DNA from 3 places in the Streptomyces hawaiiensis genome. Region 3 is predicted to be linked to each of the others. Evidence: riboswitches for the same ligand, from Rfam matches in the RefSeq annotation. Region 3 holds a riboswitch; each other region holds the start of a gene.
What was found. Region 3 has a riboswitch for cobalamin ahead of CEB94_RS32525 ((2Fe-2S) ferredoxin domain-containing protein). Riboswitches for the same ligand answer to the same signal wherever they lie in the genome.

Region 1 (7,632 bases), 4.4 Mb from region 3:
GGCGCGTGGATCGCGATGCACGCGGCGGACACCGCGGTCGTACGACGGACCCGGGAGGCCCGCCCCGAGCGCTGGTTCTCGTACATGACGGCCAAGCTCAGCGCCGCCGGAGCGCCCGAGGAGCACATCGCCCCGCTGCGTGCGGCCCGGCCCCGCGCCCTGCCCGGCCTCTCCCCCGCCCTGCCCGACCGCGACATCGTTCCCGGCGAACTCCTGGAGCTGCCCGGCCGCCGCCTGCGCGCGATCTGGACCCCGGGGCACACACCGGGCCATGTCTGTCTCCACCTGGAGGAGACCCACCCGGCTCAACTCCCGGGCCGGGGCCGCCTGTTCTCCGGCGACCACCTGCTGCCCGAGATCACCCCGCACATCGGCCTCTACGAGGATCCGGACGACGCCACCGTCACCGACCCCCTGGGCGACTACCTCGACTCCCTGGAGCGCGTCGGCAGGCTGGCCCCCGCCGAGGTCCTCCCGGCCCACCAGCACCCGTTCCCCGACGCCGCCGCCCGCGTACGCGAGCTGCTCACCCACCACGAGTCACGCCTGACCGCCCTGCTGGCCCTGCTCGCCGAGCCCCTCACCCCCTGGCAGCTCGCCGAGCGCATGGAATGGAACCGCCCCTGGGACCAGATCCCGTACGGCTCCCGCACCATCGCCGTCTCGGAGGCCGAGGCGCATCTGCGGCGACTGGTGAAGCTGGGCCGGGCGGAGGCGGTGCCGGGGAGCGACCCGGTGACGTACACGGCGGTGTAAAGGCGGCGCAAGCAAGGCGCGATGGGAGGAGCAATCGCGTCGCCGAGGGCCCGCAGAGGGTGCTACGAAACGTCCATGGACCTCATTGACCCCACAGACTCCATAGACGCCACGGACCCCATGGACGCCAAGGACGCCATGGAACGCCTCCTCGCCGAACGCGCCTGCGAGCGTCTGATCCTCGGCTTCGTCCACCGGCTCGACCTCGGCGAACCCGCCTCCGTCGCCGAGCTGTTCACCGAGGACGGCGTCTGGCAGTGGCCACACGACAGGCGGCTGGTCAAGGGCCGCGACGCCCTGCGGAGGTACTTCGGCTCCCGTCCGGCCGACCGGCTCTCCCGCCGCATGATGTCCAACGTCCTGGTCACGGTGACGTCCCCGGACACCGCCGGGGCGATCTCCTACTTCACGACGTATCGCGTCGACGGCTACGAGGGCGGCGTCATCCCGGCCGGGCCGCCGGTCCAGATCGGACACTACGAGGACACCTTCCACCGGGTCGACGGGACCTGGCTGCTCGCCTCACGGACCCTCCACCTTCCCTTCGGCGGACCCACCCCGAGCCCGAACCTGCCTTCTCCACAAGGCGCTTGACGTCGCGGAGCGCCCCTAGGATGGTCGGAAGCAACGCTCGCACCGGGAGAGATGCCCATGGGCACCGAAGAGGCCGCACGCACATCGACCGGCAGCGGGGCCCTGGACAGCGGGTGCGCCGGGCCCATGGTGCCGCGGCTGGCCCTCGGGGCCCGGCTGCGCGAGCTGCGGGAGGAGCGGGGCATCGGCCGGGCGGACGCGGGGCACGTCATCCGCGCCTCCTCCTCCAAGATCAGCCGGATGGAGGCGGGCCGCCACGGCTTCAAACTGCGGGACGTCGCCGATCTGCTCACCCTCTACGGCGTCACCGACGAGGCCGAGCGCGCCACCCTGCTGGCGCTGGCCGAGCAGGCCAACACCCCCGCCTGGTGGAGGTACTACAGCGATGTCGTGCCCGCCTACAGGCAGACCTATCTCGGGGCCGAGCAGGCGGCCAGTCTCATCCGCTGCTTCCGGGTCCAGCGCGTCCCCGGCCTGCTGCAGAGCGCCGACTACGCCCGGGCCGACCTCCGGCTCGCCCACCCGGACGCCGGTGCGGCGGAGATCGACCGCCGGGTCGCGCTACGGATGACCCGCCAGCGGATCCTGCGCCGACAGCCGGCGACCCGGCTGTGGGCCGTGATCGACGAGGCGGCGCTGCGCCGCCCGGTCGGCGGTGTCGGTGTGATGCGGGACCAGCTCAGGCATCTCATCGAGATCTGCCGGCTCCCGCACGTCACGGTGCAGATCCTGCCGTTCCTCACCGGCGCCCACGCCGCGGAGGGCGGTCCGGTCACCATTCTGCGGCTGCCCGGCGGGCAGTTGCCCGACGTGGTCTACCTGGAGCAGCTCACCACCGCCCTCTACCCCGACCGGCCGGCCGACATCGAGTGCTACTGGGATGCCATGAACCGGCTGGTGGTCGAAGCCGAGTCGCCGGACGAGACTCCGACCATCCTGCACCGCATCCTCCAGGAGACCTGAGCGTCAGCGCTTGCGGGCGACGCCGCCGTACTGGTGGACCTCGGCGGGAAGGCCCAGGGCCGCCGCGTCGGGACGCCAGCGCGAGCAGGAGGCCACGCCCGGTTCGAGCAGCTCCAGACCGTCGAAGTAGCGCGCGATCTGCTCGGGGCTGCGCAGGATGTACGGGATCGAACCACCGTCGTTGTACTGCTCGATGGCCCTGACGTACTCCTCGCTGGTGTCGGTGGAGTCGTACTGCACGAGGTAGCTGCCGGGAGGCAGGGCGTCCACCAGCTGCCGCACGATCGAGCGGGCCTCGTCGTGGTCCTCGATGTGGCCCAGGATGCCCATCAGCATGAGGGCGACGGGCCGGTCGAAGTCGAGGGTCTTCCCGGCTTCCCGGACGATCGCGCCGGGCTCGCGCAGGTCGGCGTCGACGTAGTTGGTGACGCCTTCCGTCGTGCTGGTGAGCAGCGCGCGGGCGTGGGCCAGCACCAGCGGGTCGTTGTCGACGTAGACGATCCGGCTCTCCGGGGCCACCCGCTGGGCGATCTGGTGGGTGTTGTCCACGTTGGGCAGGCCGGTGCCGATGTCCAGGAACTGGCGGATGCCCTCTTCGGCGGCCAGGTGGCGCACGGCACGGGCGAGGAAGTAGCGGGCGGCGCGGGCGCCGGTCTCGATGCCGGGGAAGACCTCGCGGAACGCGTCACCGGCCACCCGGTCGACTTCGTAGTTGTCCTTCCCGCCCAGCCAGTAGTTCCAGATCCGGGCCGAGTGCGGCACCGAGGTGTCGATCTTGGGGAACGGCTCCTGCTCGGGGTTCTCCACCTGGTCGGTCATGGACGCTCCTGCGTGTGTGGTCGGGGGCCCCACGTTAGCCGCTCCACGCCCTGGAGAGGATCAACTCCTCTGCGCGGCCCAGGAGTTCGACCTCCACCTGGCTCATCGTCGGACTGGCGCCCCGGCGGCGCAGGGCCTCGGCCAGGGCCGGGCGCGTGAGAGGGGACGGACCGGCCAGGAGGGCGGTCAGCATGGCGCCGGCAGGCGCGGAGAGGCTGTCGCCGGCGACAGCGGCCTGCGCGAGGATCACCGCGGTCGCCGCCCAGTCCAGGCCCGGGTCGCCCTCCACCGCGTCGGACCAGTCGATGACACGGGGGCCGCCGGGGGTGAGGATCACGTTCTCCGGGTGCAGGTCCAGGTGGAGGATGCGGACGGAGGGGTCGGTGGAGCGCAGGGCGGGGACGGCGTGGAGGTCGCGCAGCAGCCGGGCGAGGATTGAGCCCGCCTCCGCCACGTCCAAGCTGCCCGCCAGGCAGGCCTGGAGCATGGTCGGGCCGGAGAGCCGCTCCATCACCAGGTCGGTGCGCGAACCGGTCGGGCGGACCCGGGGCGCCGGATAGCCGTGGGCACGCACATGTGCCATCACCGCCCCCTCGGCCGCAGCGTCACCCCCGCCGCCGCGCTCCCGGCGCAGCACCCACGCCTCGTCGATCACATACACATCGGCCCGTCGCCCGGAGCCGAGCAGCTTTCCCGGTGGTGGTGTGGTCGGCATGGGGCGAAGCTACCCCGCGGCCCCGGCGCCCAGCCGACGAGACGAAGCCCCTGCCGCCAGACACGGAGCGAGGCCCCTGCCCACCTGGCCGCGCCGGCTCGAACCGAAGCCGCCCCGCCGCCCGGCACCGGCCGACATGAAGCGAAGCCACCCCGCCGCCCGCCACTCAGGCCGACATGAAGCGAAGCCACCCCGCCGCCCAGGCCGACAGAAGCGAAGCCACCCCGGCACCTCCACCCACACGAAGCGAAGCCACCCCACCCAACCCGGCCCCTCGGCCGGTTTTCCGCGCCCAGGTACAGTAAGCGGGTCGTCATCACACCGTACGGGGGGAAGCCGGTGCAATTCCGGCGCTGACCCGCAACCGTGAACCGCCCGCCGCGGCGGTGAGCCGGATCGCTTCGTACGGTTTCGTGACCGGCTCACGTGCCCGGCAGCCCGCCGTGCACGGCACCGTCGAGGTATACGGAGCCGAGCCGCCCGGGGGTGCCCGTGCTGCCCGGCTCCCCCACAGGGAGAGGCACCCGCCGATCATGAACGTCCGCCGCAGCGCCGCGGTCCTTGCCGCCGTCGCCGTGATCGGCGCCGCCACCCCGGCCGCCGCCGACCCGTCCCCGTCGCCCTCCCAGGCGTTCCCCTCCGCCCTGTACGGCGACACGGACCCCAAGTTCGACGGCGTCTGGCGCCAGTCGCTCGCGCTGCTCGCGCAGGACACGGTGGGTGTGAAGCCGGCGGCGAAGTCCGTGCGGTGGCTGGTGCGCCAGCAGTGCCCGGACGGCGGCTTCGCCTCCTACCGCCCCGACCCCGCCGCCGCGTGCGACGCCAAGACGATGCTGGACACCAACGCCACGTCCGCCGCCGTGCAGGCCCTCACCGCGCTCGGCGGGCACGACGACACCACCGGCAAGGCCGTCGACTGGCTGAAGTCCGTACAGAACAAGGACGGCGGCTGGGGCTACTCGCCCGGCGGGGCCAGCGACACCAACTCGACGTCGATCGTCGTCGGCGCGCTCGCCGCCGCGGGCGAGAAGCCGGACGGGGTCGACAAGGACGGCAAGTCGCCCTACGACGCGCTGCTGAAGCTCGCCCTGCCCTGCGACGGGGACGGCGACGGCGCCTTCGCGTTCCAGCCGGACAAGAAGGGCGACCTCGCCGCCAACGCGGACGCCACGGCGGCCGGTGTGCTCGGCGCGCTGGGCAAGGGCATGGTCGTCAAGCCCGGCGAGAAGTCCGACGCGGCCTGCGCGAAGGCCGCAACGCCACAGCAGGCGGCGGCGAACGGCGCGAGCTACCTCACCTCAGCCCTCGCCGAGGACGACCACCACCTCATGTCCGCCCTGGCCGGTGCCGAGCCGCAGCCCGACTTCGGCAACACCGCCGACGCGGTCGTCGCGCTCGCCGCGCGGGGGGACACCGCGCAGGCGGAGAAGTCCGTGCGGTGGCTGGAGAAGAACTCCGCGTCCTGGGCCGCGCAGAGCGGTCCGGCCGCCTACGCCCAGCTGATCTTCGCCGCCCACGCGACGGGCACGAACCCGCGCGACTTCGGCGGCGCGGACCTCGTCAAGCAGCTCAACGCGACGGGCCCGGCCCCGCAGACGGCCGAGAAGACCAAGGCCTCGGACGAGAAGGAGGACTCCGGCGACTTCTTCGGGGTCTGGTGGTACGTCGGCGTCTGTCTCGTCGCCGGAATCGGCATCGGGTTCCTGTTCACCGGCCGCAAGAAGCAGCGGCAGCTGTGATCCGCCGGGCCGTTCTCCTCCTCCTGGCCTCGCTCCTGCTGTGCGCGGGCGCGGGCCAGGCCCAGGCCGCCGGTTACCGGTACTGGTCGTTCTGGGAGCGCGACGGCGGCCACTGGGTCTACGCCACCCAGGGCCCGTCCCTGGCCCGCCCCTCGGACGGCGACGTCCAGGGCTTCCGCTTCGCGGTGAGCGAGGACTCGGCGGACGCGACCCGGCCACGCGGCGAGGCCGACTTCGCGACGATCTGTGCGAAGACGCCCGCGCAGGACGGCAGGAAACGAGTGGCCCTGGTCATCGACTTCGGCACACCGTCGGACGGCCCCGAGGGCGAAACCCCTCCCGCCGCCCGCACGGCCTGCGCCCGGGTCTCCCCCGACGCGACGACGGCCGAGGCCCTGGCGGCGGTGGCCAAGCCGCTGCGCTACGACACCAACGCCCTGCTGTGCGCGATCTCGGGCTACCCGGAGAAGGGCTGCGGCGAACAGGTCTCACCGAAGGAGACGCAGCAGCAGAAGCCGGCAGCGGAGAAGAAGACCCCCTCGGACGACGGCCCGTCCCTGGGCCTGCTGGCGGGTGTCGCCGTGGTGGTGGTCCTGGGCGGGGCGGCCGTCTGGCAGGTACGACGGCGTGGGTAGCGGCACCCGGGGCCGGCACCGGGCGCAACTGCACCCCGGCGCCTGGTGGCTCTGGGCGCTGTCCCTCGGCACCGCGGCCACCCGCACCACCAATCCCCTGCTCCTCGCCCTCCTCATCGCGGTCTCCGCCTACGTCGTGGCCGCCCGCCGCCCCGACACCCCCTGGTCCCGCTCCTACGGCGCCTTCGTCAAACTCGCCCTTGCCGTGATCCTCGTCCGTCTGCTCTTCGCGACGGTCCTCGGTTCCCCCATCCCCGGCACGCACACCCTCCTCACACTCCCCGAAGTCCCCCTCCCCGCCTGGGCCCAGGGCATCCGCCTCGGCGGCGAGGTGACCGCGGAAGCCCTCACCTTCGCCCTGTACGACGGTCTGCGGCTGGCCACGCTCCTCATCTGCGTGGGCGCCGCGAACGCCCTCGCCAACCCCTCCCGCCTCCTCAAGTCCCTCCCGGGCGCCCTGTACGAGATGGGCGTCGCGGTCGTCGTCGCCCTCACCTTCGCCCCGAGTCTCATCGCCGACGTCCAGCGCCTGCGCGCCGCCCGCCGCCTGCGCGGGCGCCCGGACAAGGGCGTCAGGGGCCTGCTGCACGTGGGGCTCCCGGTCCTGGAGGGCGCGCTGGAGCGCTCCGTCTCCCTCGCCGCCGCGATGGACGCCCGCGGCTACGGCCGAACCGCCCAGGTCCCGCCCGCCGTACGCCGTACCACCGCCGCCCTCACCCTCGGCGGCCTGCTCGGAGTCTGCGCGGGAACGTACGGCCTCCTCACGGCCGAAGGCGCCACGTACGGCCTCCCCGTACTCCTCGCGGGTCTCACAGCCGCCCTCGCGGGTCTGAGACTCGGCGGCCGCCGGTCCCTGCGCACCCGCTACCGCCCGGACCGCTGGGACGTGCGCGCCTGGCTGGTCGTCGCCTCCGGCGTCGCGGTCGCGGCCCTGCTCGCCCTCGCCGCGGCCCGTGACCCCGCGGCCCTGAACCCGGGCGTGGTCCCGCTGGTCGCCCCCACCCTCCCCCTCTGGCCGGCCGCTGCCGTACTCCTCGGCCTGCTGCCGGCGTTCGTCGCCCCCGATCCCGAGGAGCCGTCGTGATCCGTTTCGAGGATGTCTCCGTGACCTACGACGGTGCCGTCGAACCCACCGTCCGGGGCATCGACTTCGAGGTCCCGGAAGGTGAACTCGTGCTGCTGGCGGGCCCGTCCGGCGTCGGCAAGTCCACCGTCCTGGGCGCGGTCGGCGGACTCGTCCCGCACTTCACCGGGGGCACCCTGCGCGGCCGGGTCATGGTCGCCGGACGCGACACCCGCACCCACAAGCCGCGCGAACTGGCCGACGTCGTGGGCACGGTCGGCCAGGACCCGCTCTCCCACTTCGTCACCGACACCGTCGAGGACGAACTCGCCTACGGCATGGAGTCGC
Region 2 (7,632 bases), 5.6 Mb from region 3:
ACGATGGCCACGCCGAGCCGCCACAGGGTGTCCCAGGTGGACCAGTAGATGATGAGGTTGGCCACCACGAACGACAGCGGCGAGAGGACCTTCCCGGCGGGCAGGCGGTAGGGGCGCGCCCGGTGCGGCAGCCGGTCCGCGAAGACGCCGTAGGCCAGCGGGGCGCCCGCGTACATCAGCACGCTCGCCGAGGTGATGAAGCTGACCAGCTGCTGCCAGCTCGGGAACGGCAGGAAGCAGACCACGCCGGTCACGAAGGACACGATCAGCCCGAACCACGGCACACCGCGCGCGTCGGTGCGGGCGAAGAGCTTCGGCGCGTAGCCGTTGCGGGCCAGCCCGTAGGAGACGCGGGACGTGGCCGTCGTGTAGATCAGGCCGGTGCCGCCGGGGGAGACCACCGCGTCCAGGTACAGCACCACGCTCAGCCAGCCGAGGCCCACCACGGTCGCCAGGCCCGCCCACGGGCCGCTGATGCCGGGGTAGTCGAGCTTGGTCCAGCCGTGCGCGAAGGAGCTCAGCGGCAGGGCGGCGATGAAGACGACCTGGAGCAGGACGTAGATGGCCGCCCCGATGGCGACCGAGCCGATCGTGGCGCGCGGCAGGTCCCGCTGCGGGTCGCGGCTCTCGCCCGCCAGCTGGATCGCCTGCTCGAAGCCCAGCAGGGCGAAGATGATGCCGCTGGAACTGACGGCGCTCAGCACCCCGTGGGCCCCGAACGGGGCGAAGCCGTGCTCGGTGAAGTTGCCCGGGTGGAAGTTGCCGGCCGCGATGATGAAGATCGCGGCCAGCGGCACGGCCACCTTCCACCAGGTGGCGGCGCTGTTGGTGTGGGCCAGGATCCGCACGCCGAGGAAGTTGACGACGACGAACACGGCCATCAGCGCGACGGCGACGACGAAGCCGCTCGTCGTCAGCGTCCCGTCCTTCGCGTGCTGGAAGCCCCGCGCCCAGTGCCAGTGTCCGGCGTAGCCGATCATGGCCTCGACCTCGATCGGGGCCACCGTCGCCGCCTGGAGCCAGGAGAACCAGCCGAAGGACATGCCGGCCAGCCCGCCGAACGCGTAGTGCGGATAACGGGCCGTGCCGCCCGCGACCGGGAACATGCCGCCGAGTTCCGCGTGCACCAGGGCCAGCAGCACGATCGCAACGGCGCCGATCAGCCAGGACAGGATCGCCGCGGGGCCGGCCGCCACGACGGCCTTCTCGGCGCCGTACAACCAGCCCGAGCCGATGATGGACCCGACCGACGCCCACATGAGCCCGATCAGCCCGACATCCCGGCGCAGGCCGTTTCTTTCCATGAATGCGGGGCCTCTCATCAGTGAACTCGAAGAGTCCGGAGCAAGAGGCCTCAGGTTAGGAATCGGTCAGCCGGCGGAAGAAGACCAGTTGTGCAGCCTTGACCGGGCGCGGGTGTTTCGTGGGAAACGCTTCAGGATTCCTGTACGCGGTGATGAGACAGCCGTGGGATCTCGATCGCCGGGCAGCGGTCCATCACCATCTCCAGCCCCGCCGCGCGGGCCCGGTCGTACGCCCCCTCGTCGATGACGCCGAGCTGGAACCAGACGGCCTTCGCGCCCTTGGCGGCCGCCTCGTCCGCGACGGCCCCGGCGAGGTCGCTGTTCACGAACACGTCGACGACGTCCACGTCGAAGGGGATGTCCGCCAGGCTCGCGTACCCCTTCTCCCCGTGCACCGTCTCCGCCTTCGGATGCACCGGCACGACGCGCTTGCCGAAGCGCTGGAGCACGGCCGCGACGCCGTACGCCGCCCGCTGCTCGTTCGACGACAGGCCCACCACGGCCCAGGTGTCGCCGAGCTCGGTGAGGATCCTGCGGACCGCTGCCTCGTCGCCGTACACCGGCGGCCTCCTCGGGAGTCGTGGACGAACTGCTCTCCCGGCAACGACGCGGAGTGCGCGGTGATTCCCGGGCGCCTCCGTGATAGCTTGCCGAGGCCAGTCGAACCCATGTACGTGGGTCAGGGAATCCGGTGCGAATCCGGAACTGACGCGCAGCGGTGAGGGGGACGGGCGGGGCCTCGGCCACTGGACGACTCGGTCGTCCGGGAAGGCGTCCCGCACCGGGTGAACCCGAGTCCGAAGACCTGCTGGCGGCCCCCGCGGCCGCACGCGGCGGGGGAGCACCGTACGACCGGGCTCCGCGAATGGGCCCTCGACGACTGAGGACTGGTTCCCGTGCCCCTCGCTCCACCCGCCCGTGCCGCTGCCCTGCTCGCGGCCGGCTCCCTGCTCCTGACCGGCTGCGGGGGCGCCGAGGCCACCGACGCGAAGGCCGCCGTCACACTCTCCAACTGCGGGCACGAGGTCCGCGTCGCGGCCGCGCCGCGGCACGCCGTGTCCCTCAACCAGGGCACCACCGAGATCCTGCTCTCCCTCGGCCTGGCCGACCGCCTCGCGGGCACGGCCACCTGGACCGACCCCGTGATGAAGGGGCTGGAGAAGGCCGACGCCGAGGTGCCGCGCATCGCCGACAACACCCCGTCCTTCGAACGCGTCCTGGACGCCGAGCCCGACTTCGTCGCCGCGTCGTTCGTCTCCACCCTCGGCAAGGGCGGCGTCGCCACCCGCGAGCAGTTCGAGAAGCTCGGCGTCCCCACCTACGTCTCCCCGTCCGACTGCGCGGGCAAGGACAACTCGGGCGGCGGTGACGGCGCACGCGACAAGGCTCTGGGCATCGACACCGTCTACGGCGAAGTATGTGACCTCGCGACCGTGTTCGGAGTGAAGGGTCGCGGCGACGCGCTCGTGTCCTCCCTCCGGCAGCGCATGAAGAAGGCCACGGCGGGCATCGACGCCTCCGACGTCACCCTCCTCTACTGGTTCGCGAACTCCGAGTCGCCCTACATGGCGGGCTGTTGCGGAGCGCCCGGCATCATCACCCGGGCCCTCGGCGCGAAGAACGTCTTCGACGACACACACGAGGAGTGGCCGCAGGTCAACTGGGAGACGGTCGCCGACCGCGACCCCGACGTCCTCGTCATCGGCGACCTGACCCGTAAGTCGCAGACCGCCGAGTCGGCCGCGAAGAAGATCGCCTTCCTGGAGTCCAACCCGGTCACCAGGAACATGGACGCCGTCCGGCACAAGCGGTACGTGCTGCTCAGCGGGCAGGCCATGAACCCGACCATCCGCACCGTCGAGGGCGTGGAGCAGGTGGCCGCCGGGCTGCGCCGGTCCGGGCTGGTGAAGTGACCGCCCAAGGTCCGCCGGATGCCGGGGTCCGGCCCCGGCGCGGGGCCGGACTCGCCCTGGGGGCGGCCGGGGCCGTCGCGCTCGCCGCGTCCGTCGCGGTGGCCCTCACCATCGGTCCCGCCGACCTCCGCGTCGGTGACGTGTGGTCCGTCGTGGCCGCCCACCTCGGCCTCGGCAGCTCGCAGCTGACGCCGATCCGGGACGGGATCGTCTGGCAGCTGCGACTGCCGCGCACCCTGCTCGCGGCCGTGTGCGGAGCCGGACTCGCCGTGTGCGGGGCGGTGATGCAGTCGCTGCTGCGCAACCCGCTCGCCGACCCCTTCGTACTCGGGGTGTCCTCGGGCGCCTCCACCGGAGCGGTCCTCGTGGTCGTGCTCGGCGCGGGTGGCGGTGCCCTCTCGGTGTCGGCGGGCGCGTTCCTCGGCGCCCTGCTGTCCTTCGCGCTGGTGCTGCTGCTCAGCCACACCCTCGGCGGCACCACCGACCGGGTGGTCCTCGCGGGCGTCGCCGCCATGCAGCTCTTCTCCGCGCTCACCTCCTTCGTCGTGATGACCTCCGCCGACGCCGAGACCACCCGCGGTGTGCTGTTCTGGCTCCTCGGCTCACTCGGCGGCGCCGGCTGGACCGACGTATGGCTGTGCCTGGCGGTGCTGGCCGTGGCGCTCGTGGTGTGCCTGTCGTACGCCCGTACCCTCGACGCCTTCGCCTTCGGGCAGGACGCGGCGGCCGCGCTCGGGGTGTCCGTCGCCCGCACCCGCCTGGTGCTGCTGTGCGTCACGGCCCTGCTCACCGCCGCGCTGGTCAGCTCGGCCGGGGCGATCGGCTTCGTCGGACTGGTCCTGCCGCACGCCGCCCGGGCCCTGACCGGCCCCGGGCACACGCGGCTGCTGCCGGTCACCGCCCTCGCGGGGGCGGTGTTCCTCGTATGGGTGGACACCCTGGCCCGAACGGTCCTCGATCCGCAGGAGGTTCCGGTGGGGGTCGTGACGTCGCTGATCGGGGTGCCGGCGTTCGTGGCGGTGCTGTACCGGACGCGGAGGGCGCGGTGAGCGGCGCGGGGGCGACGGCGGGGGCGGGGCTGCGGGCCGACCGGGTCAGCCGCAGTGCCGGCGGGCGTCTCATCCTGGACGGCGTCGCCCTCGCCCCGGAGACCGGCTCCACGGTCGGCGTCCTCGGTCCCAACGGCTCCGGCAAGTCCACGCTGCTGCGGCTGCTGGCCGGGCTGCTCACGCCGACCTCCGGAGTCGTCACCCTCGACGGCACACCGCTGGGCGACCTGCCCCGCCGCACGGTCGCACGCCGCCTCGCCGTCGTCGAGCAACAGTCGGACACCCAGGTGGAGTTGACGGTCGAGGACATTGTGCGGCTGGGTCGCGTCCCGCACCGCCGCGCCTGGACACCCGCCTGCGCGGACGACGAGCGGGCCGTGCGCGCCGCCCTGGAGCGCACGGGCCTCGACGGCCGCTCCGGCCGACTCTGGCACACCCTCTCGGGCGGCGAACGCCAGCGGGTGCAGATCGCCCGCGCGCTCGCCCAGGAACCCCGCGAACTCCTCCTCGACGAACCCACCAACCACCTCGACATCCACCACCAGCTCGACCTGCTCACCCTGGTCACAGGCCTGCCGGTCACGACCGTCGTCGCCCTGCACGACCTCAACCTCGCGGCGATGTACTGCGATCGGGTCGTCGTACTGTCCGCGGGGCGGGTCGTGGCGGGAGGCACCCCCGAGGACGTCCTCACGGCCGAGCTCATCGCCGAGGTGTACGGGGTGCGGGCCGCCGTCAGCCGCGAAGGGCCCGAGGGGCGGCCCCATGTGCGGTTCCTGGGCACGCTGGCCTGACAGGAGCGGCCGGGCACGCCATTGGTGGGGCGATTGTCGCCACGGTGGCCGGAAAACGCCGCACCTGCCTGCGCGTGCCCGCCCGCCCGCCTACGCTCACCTCGTGCTGCGCATCATCGACGCCCGAACCCGTGAGCCGGTCGACCCCGCCCCGGCCCGCCGGGGCCTGACCCGTGTCGTGGTGCACGCGCCCGGCTCCGACACGACGAACCTGCGGGTGCTGCTCGTCGGGGACCTGCTCGTGCGGACCCTGGAACTCGGCGGCACACCGGTCTGGGCCCTGCTGACCGGCGGCCGGCGGCAGCCGGAGCTGCGCGCGGGCGCCGCGACGCTCGGCATCCGCCCTTTCGAGGACAGCCCCGACGTCGGTGCGGGCCTGGGCGAGGCCCAGGTCGTCCATGTCACCGCCGAGGGCGGGGCGGTGGCCGACGGGGTACGGATCGCCGTCGCGCCGGTCGAGCCGGGCCCGACGGACCACTGCGACCCCGCCGCCCTGCGCCTCGCCCTGATCTCCCGTCACCACAGCGCCCCCGTCCGGCTGGAGGCGGCCCGACTCGACGACGCCCGCGCCACCCTCGCCCGCTGGCGCGGTGCGGTCGCCCGCTGGGCACGGCAGCCCTCACGGCCGATTCCCGACGCCGTGCGGGGGCGGCTGCGCGACGCCTGGGAGGACGACCTGGACGTGCCCCGGGTGCTGGACGTGCTCCGTCAGGTCGAGACCGAGCCGGACCTGCCCGACGGCGCCCGGTTCGAGACGTACGCCTACGCCGACCGGCTCCTCGGCCTCGACCTCACCCGCGACCTGGGATCCCCGTCGTGATCGAACGCGCCGGAGCAGGCCCGCAGCGCCGCCTGGTCGTGCTGCGGCACGCCAAGTCCGCCTGGCCCCTGGACGTCGCCGACCACGAACGTCCTCTCGCCCCGCGCGGCCGCCGGGACGCCCCCGCAGCCGGGCGGGCCCTGGCCGACGCGGACCTCCTGCCGGACCTCGCGCTGTGCTCCACCGCCGTACGCGCCCGCCGGACCTGGGGCCTGGCCGCCGCCGAGTGGGGCACACCCCCGCCGGTCCGCCACGACCGGCGGCTGTACGCCGCCGGCCCCTCCGGCCTGCTGGCCGTCGTCCACGAGGTGCCCGCCGAGGTGGAGACGCTGCTGCTGATCGGGCACAACCCCGGGCTGGAGGAACTGGTCCTGGCCCTCGCCGGCGACGGCCTCGACGACACCCTGGAGCAGGTCCGTACGAAGTTCCCCACCTCGGCGATCGCCGTCCTGTCCTGGCGCGGCACGGCCTGGCCCGCCCTCGCCCCCGGCACCGCGCTGCTCACGTCCCTGACCGTGCCCCGGGGCGCGAAGAAGTAGCCCCGGGCCCGCGCATAGGCTGGCCGGATGCAGGACGAATACCGCACGGTCGCCGGCGCCGGCGTGCACGAGACCGAGGTCAACCGCTCCCGCTTCCTGTGCGCCCTCGCCCCGGCGGCCACCGAGCAGGAGGCGCAGGACTTCATCGCCACGGTCCGCAAGGAACACGCCGACGCCTCCCACAACTGCTGGGCCTACGTCATCGGCGCCGACGCCTCCGTCCAGAAGGCGAGCGACGACGGCGAACCCGGCGGCACCGCCGGCGTCCCCATGCTCCAGATGCTGCTGCGCCGCGACATGCGGTACGTCGTCGCCGTCGTCACCCGCTACTACGGCGGCGTCAAACTCGGCGCCGGCGGTCTGATCCGCGCCTACGGCGGAGCGGTCGGCGAGGCCCTTGACACCCTCGGCACCCGCACCCGCCGCAGGTTCCGGCTGGCCACGGTCACCGTCGACCACCAGCGGGCCGGCAAACTCGAGAACGACCTGCGCACCACCGGGCACGAAGTCCGCGGCGTGCGCTACGAGGAGGCGGTCACGATCGACATCGCCCTCCCGGACGCCGACGTGGACACCTTCCGGTCCTGGCTCGCCGACGCCACCGCCGGGACGGCCGGGTTCGAACCGGGCGGGGAGGCGTACGGGGACGCCTGACTGCGGCGCCGCCTCGAACGCCGGGTACCGGCGGGGACGCGCGCCGGTGAGCGAGACGACGTGCGGCACAGCCGCCGAGGTCCGCCCCCGCGGCCGGACCGGCCATGCCGGGGCGGAGCGCTGGACCACGACCGTCCTGCTGTCGCCGAGGAGGGTCAGCGGCCGGTGCCGTGACCCGGCCCCGGCCGTCACGGGCTCGACGCCCTCGTGCCCCGCCCCCCGGGCCGCCGCCGGGAGCGGCTCAGTAGCCGTAGGCGCTCGGCGCGTTCTGTCCGCCGTCCCCCGGGAATGTTCGCGCCGTTGACCGCGCCCGGCCCGAGAGCAGGAACGCGATCACCTCGGCGACATCCCGCGGATCGAGCAGGCGGCCGCCGGGGAACTCCTGCTCGAACCGGCGGTAGGCCCCCCCGATCCTCGTCCCGGAGCCTCGCCCAGCCTTTGCCCCGGGCCGACGTCGGTCTCGACGCGGCTGCGCAGCAACGGACTGGAGACCGCCCTCTGCCTCGACCGGTGGGCGCGGGAGTACGGCATCGCGCCGGAATGACCTGGTTCACACCAC
Region 3 (7,632 bases):
CGGCGAAGTCCGACAGGACCGCCGACGCGGCCACCGAGGGCAGGGAGATGTCCCGCACCGAGGACGTCAGCCGGGCGCTCAGCGAGGTCTTCACATGCGGCCCGCCGGGCAGGGCCAGCGTCCGCAGGGACATCAGCGGATGCGCGGGGCGCCGCTCCTCGCACGCCCGCTTCAGCACATGCGCCGCCTGCCACGGATGCACCGGCAGCATCACCCGCCCCCCGTCCCGCAGCTCGCCCGGCCACACCCCCGTGACCAGGCACTCCTGCGCCGGGACCGGCACCAGCCCGAGCTCCACGACCGGCCGGTGCTCGGGCCCGTAGGCGAGCTGCTCGGCCACCGAGAAGCCGGGGCGGGACCGGCACGTCGGATGGAACGGATGCCCGTCGACGATCCGCTGCTCCCACGCCCAGTCGCTCTCCGGCCAGTCGCCCCGACCGGCATCCTGCCCCGCTCGCGACAGCGCCAAGGAGGCCACGCTGTGCCCGAGTTCGGAGGCGAAGGAAGCGGAGTGCGCTACCGCGAGGTCCGTCATCAGCCGCGCCGGATCCGCGTACGCCGCCTCGCCGAGCCGCACGACGGTGACGTACGCGCCGGTCGCGTACGGATCCGGCCGGGGGCCGTGCAGGCGGCGGCCGTCGGACAGGGACAGCGTCAATCCGTCCCGGCCCCGCTCCCGGCGGGTGACCCAGGGCAGCGGATCATGGGCCAGACCACGCCACAGCCGGGACAGCACGGCCGCCCGGGCGCCGGGCAGTTCGGCCTCGTACCGCGCCAGAAGGCCGGGCCGTACGACGGACAGCTCGTCGGCGACCTCGGTCTCGGCGGAGGGGGGACGGTGCACGGGCGGGCTCCTCGGGTACGAATAGGGGCGTCACAGCGGAATGGCGACGACCGACATACTGATCATCTCCGCCCGGAACGCTGGAAGGACCGTAGGGACGAGTGGAACGCGTGGACCTCATGCCCCCGCCCGCCGACGACGACTCGGCCCACGGTGACGACACGGCCACCGGCCTCGCCGACGCGTACGCCGCCGTGCCCCTGCTGAACTGCCTGCTGCGAGAAGTGGCCCGGCCGGTCCGCCAGGAGGGCGGACACCGGATCTACCGTCTGCCCGGCGGCAACCGGCTGCTGCGGGTGCGCGGAACGCGCCGGCCCGCCGGACCGGAGGTCGAGGTCGACGGCGCCTGGCACCGCGTCGGTCACACCGAGCTGGTCAAGCTCGTCGCCGAGGAACTGCGCCGCCACACCGGGCTGTCCAACCACGAACTGCCCACCGAGATGCTCGACAGCCGGGACGCCGTGGCCGCCCTGCTCGCCGCCCGCGCCCGGGCCACCCCACCCGAGGACCTCTACCTGCGCTCCGAGCAGTCTCTCCTCACCGGCCACACCCACCACCCGGCCCCCAAGGCGCGCGGGGGCGGCCCCGCCGCCGGCTGGCTGCCGTACGCACCCGAGGCGTACGCCCGTTTCCCGATGGCCCTGCTCGGGCTGCGCGAGGACACCGTCGTCGAGGAGGGCGACACCCGCGCCCTCGACGCCCTCGGCACGGCCCCGCCCGGCTACCGCCTGCTCCCCGCCCACCCCTGGCAGCTGGACCTGGCCGCCCCGGAGCTCGCCGCCGCCTTCGCCGACGGCAGGCTGGTCCGGCTCGGCGCGACCGCCTTCGACACCTGGCCCACGGCCGCGATCCGCACGCTCTACACACCCGAGCACGACCTCTTCCTGAAGTTCAGCCTGGACGTGCGCATCACCAACGACATCCGCCGGCTGTGGCGCCACGACCTGCTCGCCCTGCCCCGGACCGACGCGGCCGTCCGCTCCGCATTCGAGACGTTCGACGGGCCCCCGGCGTGGCTGGCCGACCGCGGGTACCGCACCGCCGACTTCGCCTTCGAGGCCCTCGCCGTCCTCGTCCGCGACGGCTTCGGCGACCGCCTCCTGCCCGGCGCGACCCCGCTGCTCGCCGCCGGGCTCGTCGAGGGCTTCGACGGCCATCCGCTCGACCGCGCCGTCGACCCGGGGGCCTGGTGGGCGGCGTACCTGGCCCGGGTCGTGCCCCCGGTGCTGGCGGCGTTCGCCGAACACGGCGTCGTCATCGAGGCTCACCTGCAGAACACCCTGGTCGCCGTGGACGCCGACGGCCTGCCGGTGCAGGCCCTGTACCGGGACGCCGAGGGCGTGAAGCTGCTGCCGGAGGTGACGCGGCGGGCCGGCTGGGAGCGGCTCGTGTACTGCCTGGTCGTCAATCACCTCATGGAGATCGCCGGCGCCCTCACCGAACGGCACCCCGGGTTCGACCCCTGGCCCGCCGCCCGCCGCGAACTCGCCCGCCACGACCTGCCGGAGATCCCCGCCCTGCTCGCCTCACCCACACTGCCGGCCAAGACGAACCTGCTGCTGCGCTGGACGGGCGCGGACGGCGCCGCCGCCCACTACCTGCCGCTGCCCAACCCGCTCAGGGCCGGCCGCATGGAATGATGGCCGGCGAACAAGGCGACGGCGGAACGAGGAAGCCGGTGTGAATCCGGCGCGGTCCCGCCACTGTGATCGGCGAGCCGGTCCCGACAGGCCACTGCCCGCGCACGGGTGGGAAGGCCGGGAGCGGCATCGACCCGAGAGCCAGGAGACTCACGCGGTCGCCTCCTCGACGGACCACCGGGGCGGATCTCCCCGGAGAGAGGGAAGGTGCGGCATGTCCGCAACGCCGGCCGGAGGGCTTCCGTGCCGCATCGTCGTCTGCCGGGACTGCTGCTGCGGCAGCCCCAAGGTGACCGGCGTCGATCACGCCGCCCAGACCCAGCGTCTGCGCACGGCGGCACCGGTACGGGTCTCCGACTGCCTCGACGTCTGCGACCAGGCCAACGTCATCGTCGTCCAGCCGTCAGCGGAGGGCCGGGGCGCCGGAGGCCGGCCGGTGTGGCTCGGACTGGTCAACGACCCGGCCGCCACCGAGGACGTCGTCTCCTGGGTGCGGGAGGGCGGTCCCGGCATCGCCCCCCTGCCCGACATCCTCGGCCTGTACGTCTTCACACCGCTCGCGCGACGCCGCGCCGACGGCTCATGACGCGGCCGGCACGCACAGCACGGGCACGGTCGACAGATGCAGCAGCTTGTGCGGTGTCGAGCCCAGCAGTGCGCCCCGCACCGGGCTCTCGCCCCATGTGCCCACCACGATGACCCTGGCCTCGTGGCGGGCCGCGGCGTCGATCAGCGCCTGCGCGGGCCGCTCGTCGACGAGTTCCACCGACGTCCGCACACCGGCCTCGTCGGCCACCCGCAGCGCGTGACCGAGCGCGGTGTTGCCGGCCTCGCGGACGGCCTCGTGATGAGCGCCGTACTCCTCGCCCGTGACGCCGGGCGCGGCGACGCCGTAGACGATCACCAGGGGTTCGTCGTACGCGGTCGCCACCTCGATGGCGACGCGCAGTGCGCTCAGGGCGCCCGGGGACTCGTCGTAGCCGAGGACCACCGACATCTTCAGGACTCCTTGCCGTCGACGAGGTCCGGGTCGACCACGCTCGGGTGTTCCGACCAGAAGGCGGGCGCCATCAGCCGCCACACGACCATGAGGACGACGCCCGCGACGATGATCCCGATCCCGATGACGAGCGGCGGGCCGAGGCCGAACCACGAGACACCGCTGTAGGAGTTGTCGGGGTCGGACATGTCCGCCACGGATTCCACCAGCAACCACGCCAGCAGCCCCGCACCGATCAGCGGGCCGAGGCCGATCAGGAAGAAGTTGCGGACGCTGCGGGTCAGCTGGCGGCGGTAGTAGACCGCGCAGGCCAGGCCCGTGAGCGCGTAGTAGAAGGCGATCAGCAGGGACAGGGCGGTGAGGGAGTCGAAGAGGGCGTTCTCACTGACGTGGTAGAGGACGAGGTACCAGGCGATGGCGATGCCGGCGACCCACCAGGTGCTCACGTCGGGGGTGCGGAACCGCGGGTGGATGCGGCCGAAGTGCGCGGGCAGCGCGTGCCGGCGTGCCATGGACAGGCCCGTGCGCGACGCCGGGATGATCGTCGTCTGCGTGGAGGCGAGCGCGGACGTCGAGACCGCCAGCAGCACGACCCAGTCCCAGCCGCCCATGGCCTCCTCGGCGAGCAGGGCGAAGATGAACTCCTCCTCCGCCGCGTTCTCGGCGAGGTAGTCCGTTCCGGCGTAGCCCACGACCGCGAAGGCGACCGCGAGGTAGGTCACCAGCAGCAGCACCGTCGACCAGACGGCCGCCTTGCCGGGGGCGGTGGCCGAGTCCTCGACCTCCTCGGTGAGGTTGACCGCCGACTCCCACCCCCAGTAGATGAACACACCCAGCAGCAGCGACGCGGTCAGTGACGCTCCGCCGGCCCCGAACGGCTCGAGCCAGCCGAACTTCGGATCGATGGCGTCGAGGGTGCCGGTGTCGGCGTAGACGCGGTAGAGCGCCACCACGGCGAAGGCGAGCAGGCAGATGACCTGCGCCAGGATGAGGACGTTCTGCACCTTGGCCGACAGCTCGGTGCCGATCACGCAGACGGCCGTCATCACCAGGATGAGCAGCACCGTCAGGACCTGGCGCAGCACGTCGTCGTCGGCCCAGCTGTCCAGGCCGACGGCCAGCAGGAAGAACGTCACGGCGACGTCCGCGAGCGACCCGACGACCAGGACGCCCGTCATCGCGATGGCCCAGCCGCCCAGCCAGCCCGCCCAGGGCCCCATGGCCCGGGTGACCCAGGAGAACGTCGTGCCGCAGTCCTGGTCGACCTTGTTGAGGTAGTAGAAGGCCGACGCGATCAGCAGCATGGGCACGAACGACGCGAGCATCACCCCGGGGGCGTGGATGCCCACCAGCGCCACGATCGGGCCGATGACCGCCGCCACGGAGTACGCGGGGGAGGTCGCGTTGAGCCCGATGACCAGCGCGTCGACGAATCCGATCGCATTGGGCTTCAGGCTCGCCTGCGGGGGTGGGCCCGAGTCCGTGACGTCCTTGGCCATGCGCCCTCGCTCCCGTTGTGTGTGCGTCCATACAACAGGCACTTGCGGAGCAATTTAACTATTGATCCCCATTTCAGGCATCATGTCGCCTTACGGCCGCGGACCAGCAGGTGCAGGAAGTACGGCGTGCCGATCACCGCCGTCATCAGGCCGGCGCCCAGCTGGGCGGGGGCGATGACGGTGCGGCCGAGAAGGTCGGCCGTACCGACCAGCGCGGCGCCGAGCAGGACGGCGACCGGCACCACCCGGCCGTGCCGCCGGCCGACGAGGGCGCGGGCCGCGTGCGGCGCCACCAGGCCGACGAAGCCGATCGTGCCGGCCGAGGCGACGGCGGTCGCGGCGAGCAGCACGCCCACCACCAGCAAGCCCAGCCTGGCCCGCGGCAGTCCGAGGCCGAGCAGCCGCGGGGTGTCCTCGTCCAGGGAGACCAGGTCCAGCTCGGTGCGCCGGGCGACCGCGACGGCCAGGCCCAGCACCAGGACGAGCGCGACGGGCAGAACGTCCGCCATGGTCCGCCCGTAGGTGGAACCGGACAGCCAGGTCAGCGCCTTGGTGGCGTTGAACGGGTCGGTGAGCACGATCAGCAGGCTGATCAGGGCCGTGGAACCGGCCGCCATGCCGATGCCGACGAGGACCAGCCGGTTCTGCCGGTAGCCGCCCCGGGCGGAGAGCCCGAAGACGACGGCCGAGGCCAGCGCCGCGCCCCCGAACGCCGCGCCCGCGACACCCCAGGACCCGGCCGCGGGCACGGTGGTGACGAGCAGGACGGCGCCCAGCGCGGCACCGCCGGAGACGCCCAGCACGCCGGGCTCCGCCAGGGGGTTGCGGGTCACAGCCTGCACCAGCGTGCCGGCCAGGGCGAGCGCACCGCCCGCGCAGAGGGCCGCGAGCACCCGCGGCACGCGGGTGTCCAGGACGAAGGAGACGGTCTGCCCGGCCCGCCCCTGTGCCCAGTTGGCGACATCGCCGAGCAGGAGCTTGCTGTCGCCGAGCAGGACGCCGGCCAGTGTGACGCCGACGACCGCGGCGACGAGAGCGGCCACGGTGACGAGGAACGCCGTCCGGCTCGGAATGCGCAGCCGGTCCGGCGCGTCGGCCCCGCCGGTGTCCCGCAGCCGCAGGGCCGTCACCACCAGGAAGACGGCGCCGACCAGACTGGTGACGATGCCGGTCGGGACGGCGACCGCCGTGTCCGCCGGGACGATGGCCCGCAGCAGCACGTCCGACCCGAGCACCAGCCCGGCACCGGCAAGACCGGCCACGGGCAGGACCGCCCGGGCGCGGACGAAGCCCCGGAACCGGCGGGCGAGCGGACGGACCAGCGCGGGCGCGCACAGGCCGACGAAGCCGATGGGCCCGGCGAGCGTGACGGCCGCCGCGGACAGCAGCGCCGCCAGGACCACCACCGTGACACGGGTGGCCCGTACCGGTACGCCCAGCCCGCGCGCCGCGTCGTCCCCGAGGGCGAGCGCGTCGACCCGGCGGGCGACCAGCAGCAGCCCGGCGAGCCCCACCAGGGCGACGGGCAGCATCTGCAGGACGCCGTCGAAGCCGTTCTGGCTGATGCTGCCCTGGTTCCACTGGTAGAGGCCCTCCGTCTGTTGCGGGAACAGCAGGAGCAGCCCTTCCGTGACGGAGTTCAGGCCCAGCGCGAGCGCGGTGCCGGCGAGGACCAGCCGTACGGTGCCCGTGCCGAGGCCGGACAGGGCGAGCACGACGGCGGCGGCCGCCAGCCCGCCCGCGAAGGCCACGCCGGACGAGGCGAGCAGCGGCAGCGAGACGCCGGTCGCGCCCACCAGCCCGAGGGCCAGATACGAACCGGCGTTCACCGCGAGGGTGTCGGGGGAGGCGAGGACGTTGCGGCTGACGGCCTGCAGGACCGCGCCCGCGATGCCGAGGACGACACCGACGAGGACGCCGGCGGTCATCCGCGGCAGCCGGGAGGCGACGACCACGGACGCGTCGCCCGGATCGGCCTGCCCGGTCAGGGCCTTGAACACCTGGGAGGGCCCGACGGCCGCGGTGCCCTGGGTGATGTCGACGACGGCGAGGGCGGCGACCAGGAGGACGAGAGCGGCCGTCACCGCGGCCGCACCCGTCCGGGACGCGGCCGCCTGCGGACGGGCGACGGGGGGCGCTTCGGTGACGGCCATGGCCCCGCTACTTCGTCAGCGCGTCGACGAGGGCGTCGATGTACGCCTCCATCGACTCGGGACCGCCGAACATCCAGATGCCGTCGGGCAGCCGGTGCACACGGTCCGCCTTCACGAACGGCAGGGAGGTCCACACGGCGTTCTTCTTCAGCTGGCCGGAGAACGGGTTGCTGGACTTGTCGTCGTCGTTGCCTATGTAGGCGAACCGCACGTCCTTCGGCAGGGCGGTGAGACCCTCGACGTCGGTGGTGCCGAGGCCGTAGGCGGGGTCGCCCTTGACCTTCCAGGCGTTCTTCAGGCCGAGCCGCTCGTTGACGGCGCCGATGAGGGAGCCGCTGGTGTACGGGCGCAGGGAGACCTGGTTGGACGTCACGTAGCCGTCGGCGAAGGCGATGTCGGTGCCGTCGAGCTTCGCGTCGGCGAGGGCCTTCTCGCCCTCCGCCACCTTGGCCTCGAAGTTCTTCCTGGCGGTAGCGGCCTTGTCGGTGGTGCCGGT

Region 1: it holds a riboswitch for cobalamin, as region 3 does, so the genes downstream of both, CEB94_RS12405 (SCO2321 family membrane protein) here and CEB94_RS32525 ((2Fe-2S) ferredoxin domain-containing protein) in region 3, are expected to answer to the same signal.
Region 2: it holds a riboswitch for cobalamin, as region 3 does, so the genes downstream of both, CEB94_RS06695 (ABC transporter substrate-binding protein) here and CEB94_RS32525 ((2Fe-2S) ferredoxin domain-containing protein) in region 3, are expected to answer to the same signal.

What each region holds. Positions count from the first base shown of each region.
Region 1 covers NZ_CP021978.1:2,681,209-2,688,840, forward strand. Annotated here, with positions in the region: gene CEB94_RS12380 (Strvi_7410 family MBL fold metallo-hydrolase) at 1-756, shown strand, start outside; gene CEB94_RS12385 (nuclear transport factor 2 family protein) at 832-1,350, shown strand; gene CEB94_RS12390 (helix-turn-helix domain-containing protein) at 1,408-2,313, shown strand; gene CEB94_RS12395 (SAM-dependent methyltransferase) at 2,317-3,132, opposite strand; gene CEB94_RS12400 (phosphotransferase) at 3,167-3,847, opposite strand; cobalamin riboswitch at 4,130-4,307, shown strand; gene CEB94_RS12405 (SCO2321 family membrane protein) at 4,381-5,586, shown strand; gene CEB94_RS12410 (SCO2322 family protein) at 5,583-6,221, shown strand; gene CEB94_RS12415 (energy-coupling factor transporter transmembrane component T) at 6,214-7,305, shown strand; gene CEB94_RS12420 (ABC transporter ATP-binding protein) at 7,302-7,632, shown strand, end outside.
Region 2 covers NZ_CP021978.1:1,446,708-1,454,339, reverse strand. Annotated here, with positions in the region: gene CEB94_RS06705 (APC family permease) at 1-1,304, opposite strand, end outside; gene CEB94_RS06700 (CoA-binding protein) at 1,436-1,864, opposite strand; cobalamin riboswitch at 1,945-2,131, shown strand; gene CEB94_RS06695 (ABC transporter substrate-binding protein) at 2,201-3,217, shown strand; gene CEB94_RS06690 (FecCD family ABC transporter permease) at 3,214-4,266, shown strand; gene CEB94_RS06685 (ABC transporter ATP-binding protein) at 4,263-5,060, shown strand; gene CEB94_RS06680 (hypothetical protein) at 5,164-5,880, shown strand; gene CEB94_RS06675 (SixA phosphatase family protein) at 5,877-6,419, shown strand; gene CEB94_RS06670 (YigZ family protein) at 6,447-7,073, shown strand.
Region 3 covers NZ_CP021978.1:7,086,135-7,093,766, forward strand. Annotated here, with positions in the region: gene CEB94_RS32515 (IucA/IucC family protein) at 1-844, opposite strand, end outside; gene CEB94_RS32520 (IucA/IucC family protein) at 946-2,484, shown strand; cobalamin riboswitch at 2,474-2,652, shown strand; gene CEB94_RS32525 ((2Fe-2S) ferredoxin domain-containing protein) at 2,699-3,070, shown strand; gene CEB94_RS32530 (universal stress protein) at 3,065-3,481, opposite strand; gene CEB94_RS32535 (APC family permease) at 3,484-4,983, opposite strand; gene CEB94_RS32540 (iron ABC transporter permease) at 5,064-7,136, opposite strand; gene CEB94_RS32545 (iron-siderophore ABC transporter substrate-binding protein) at 7,144-7,632, opposite strand, start outside.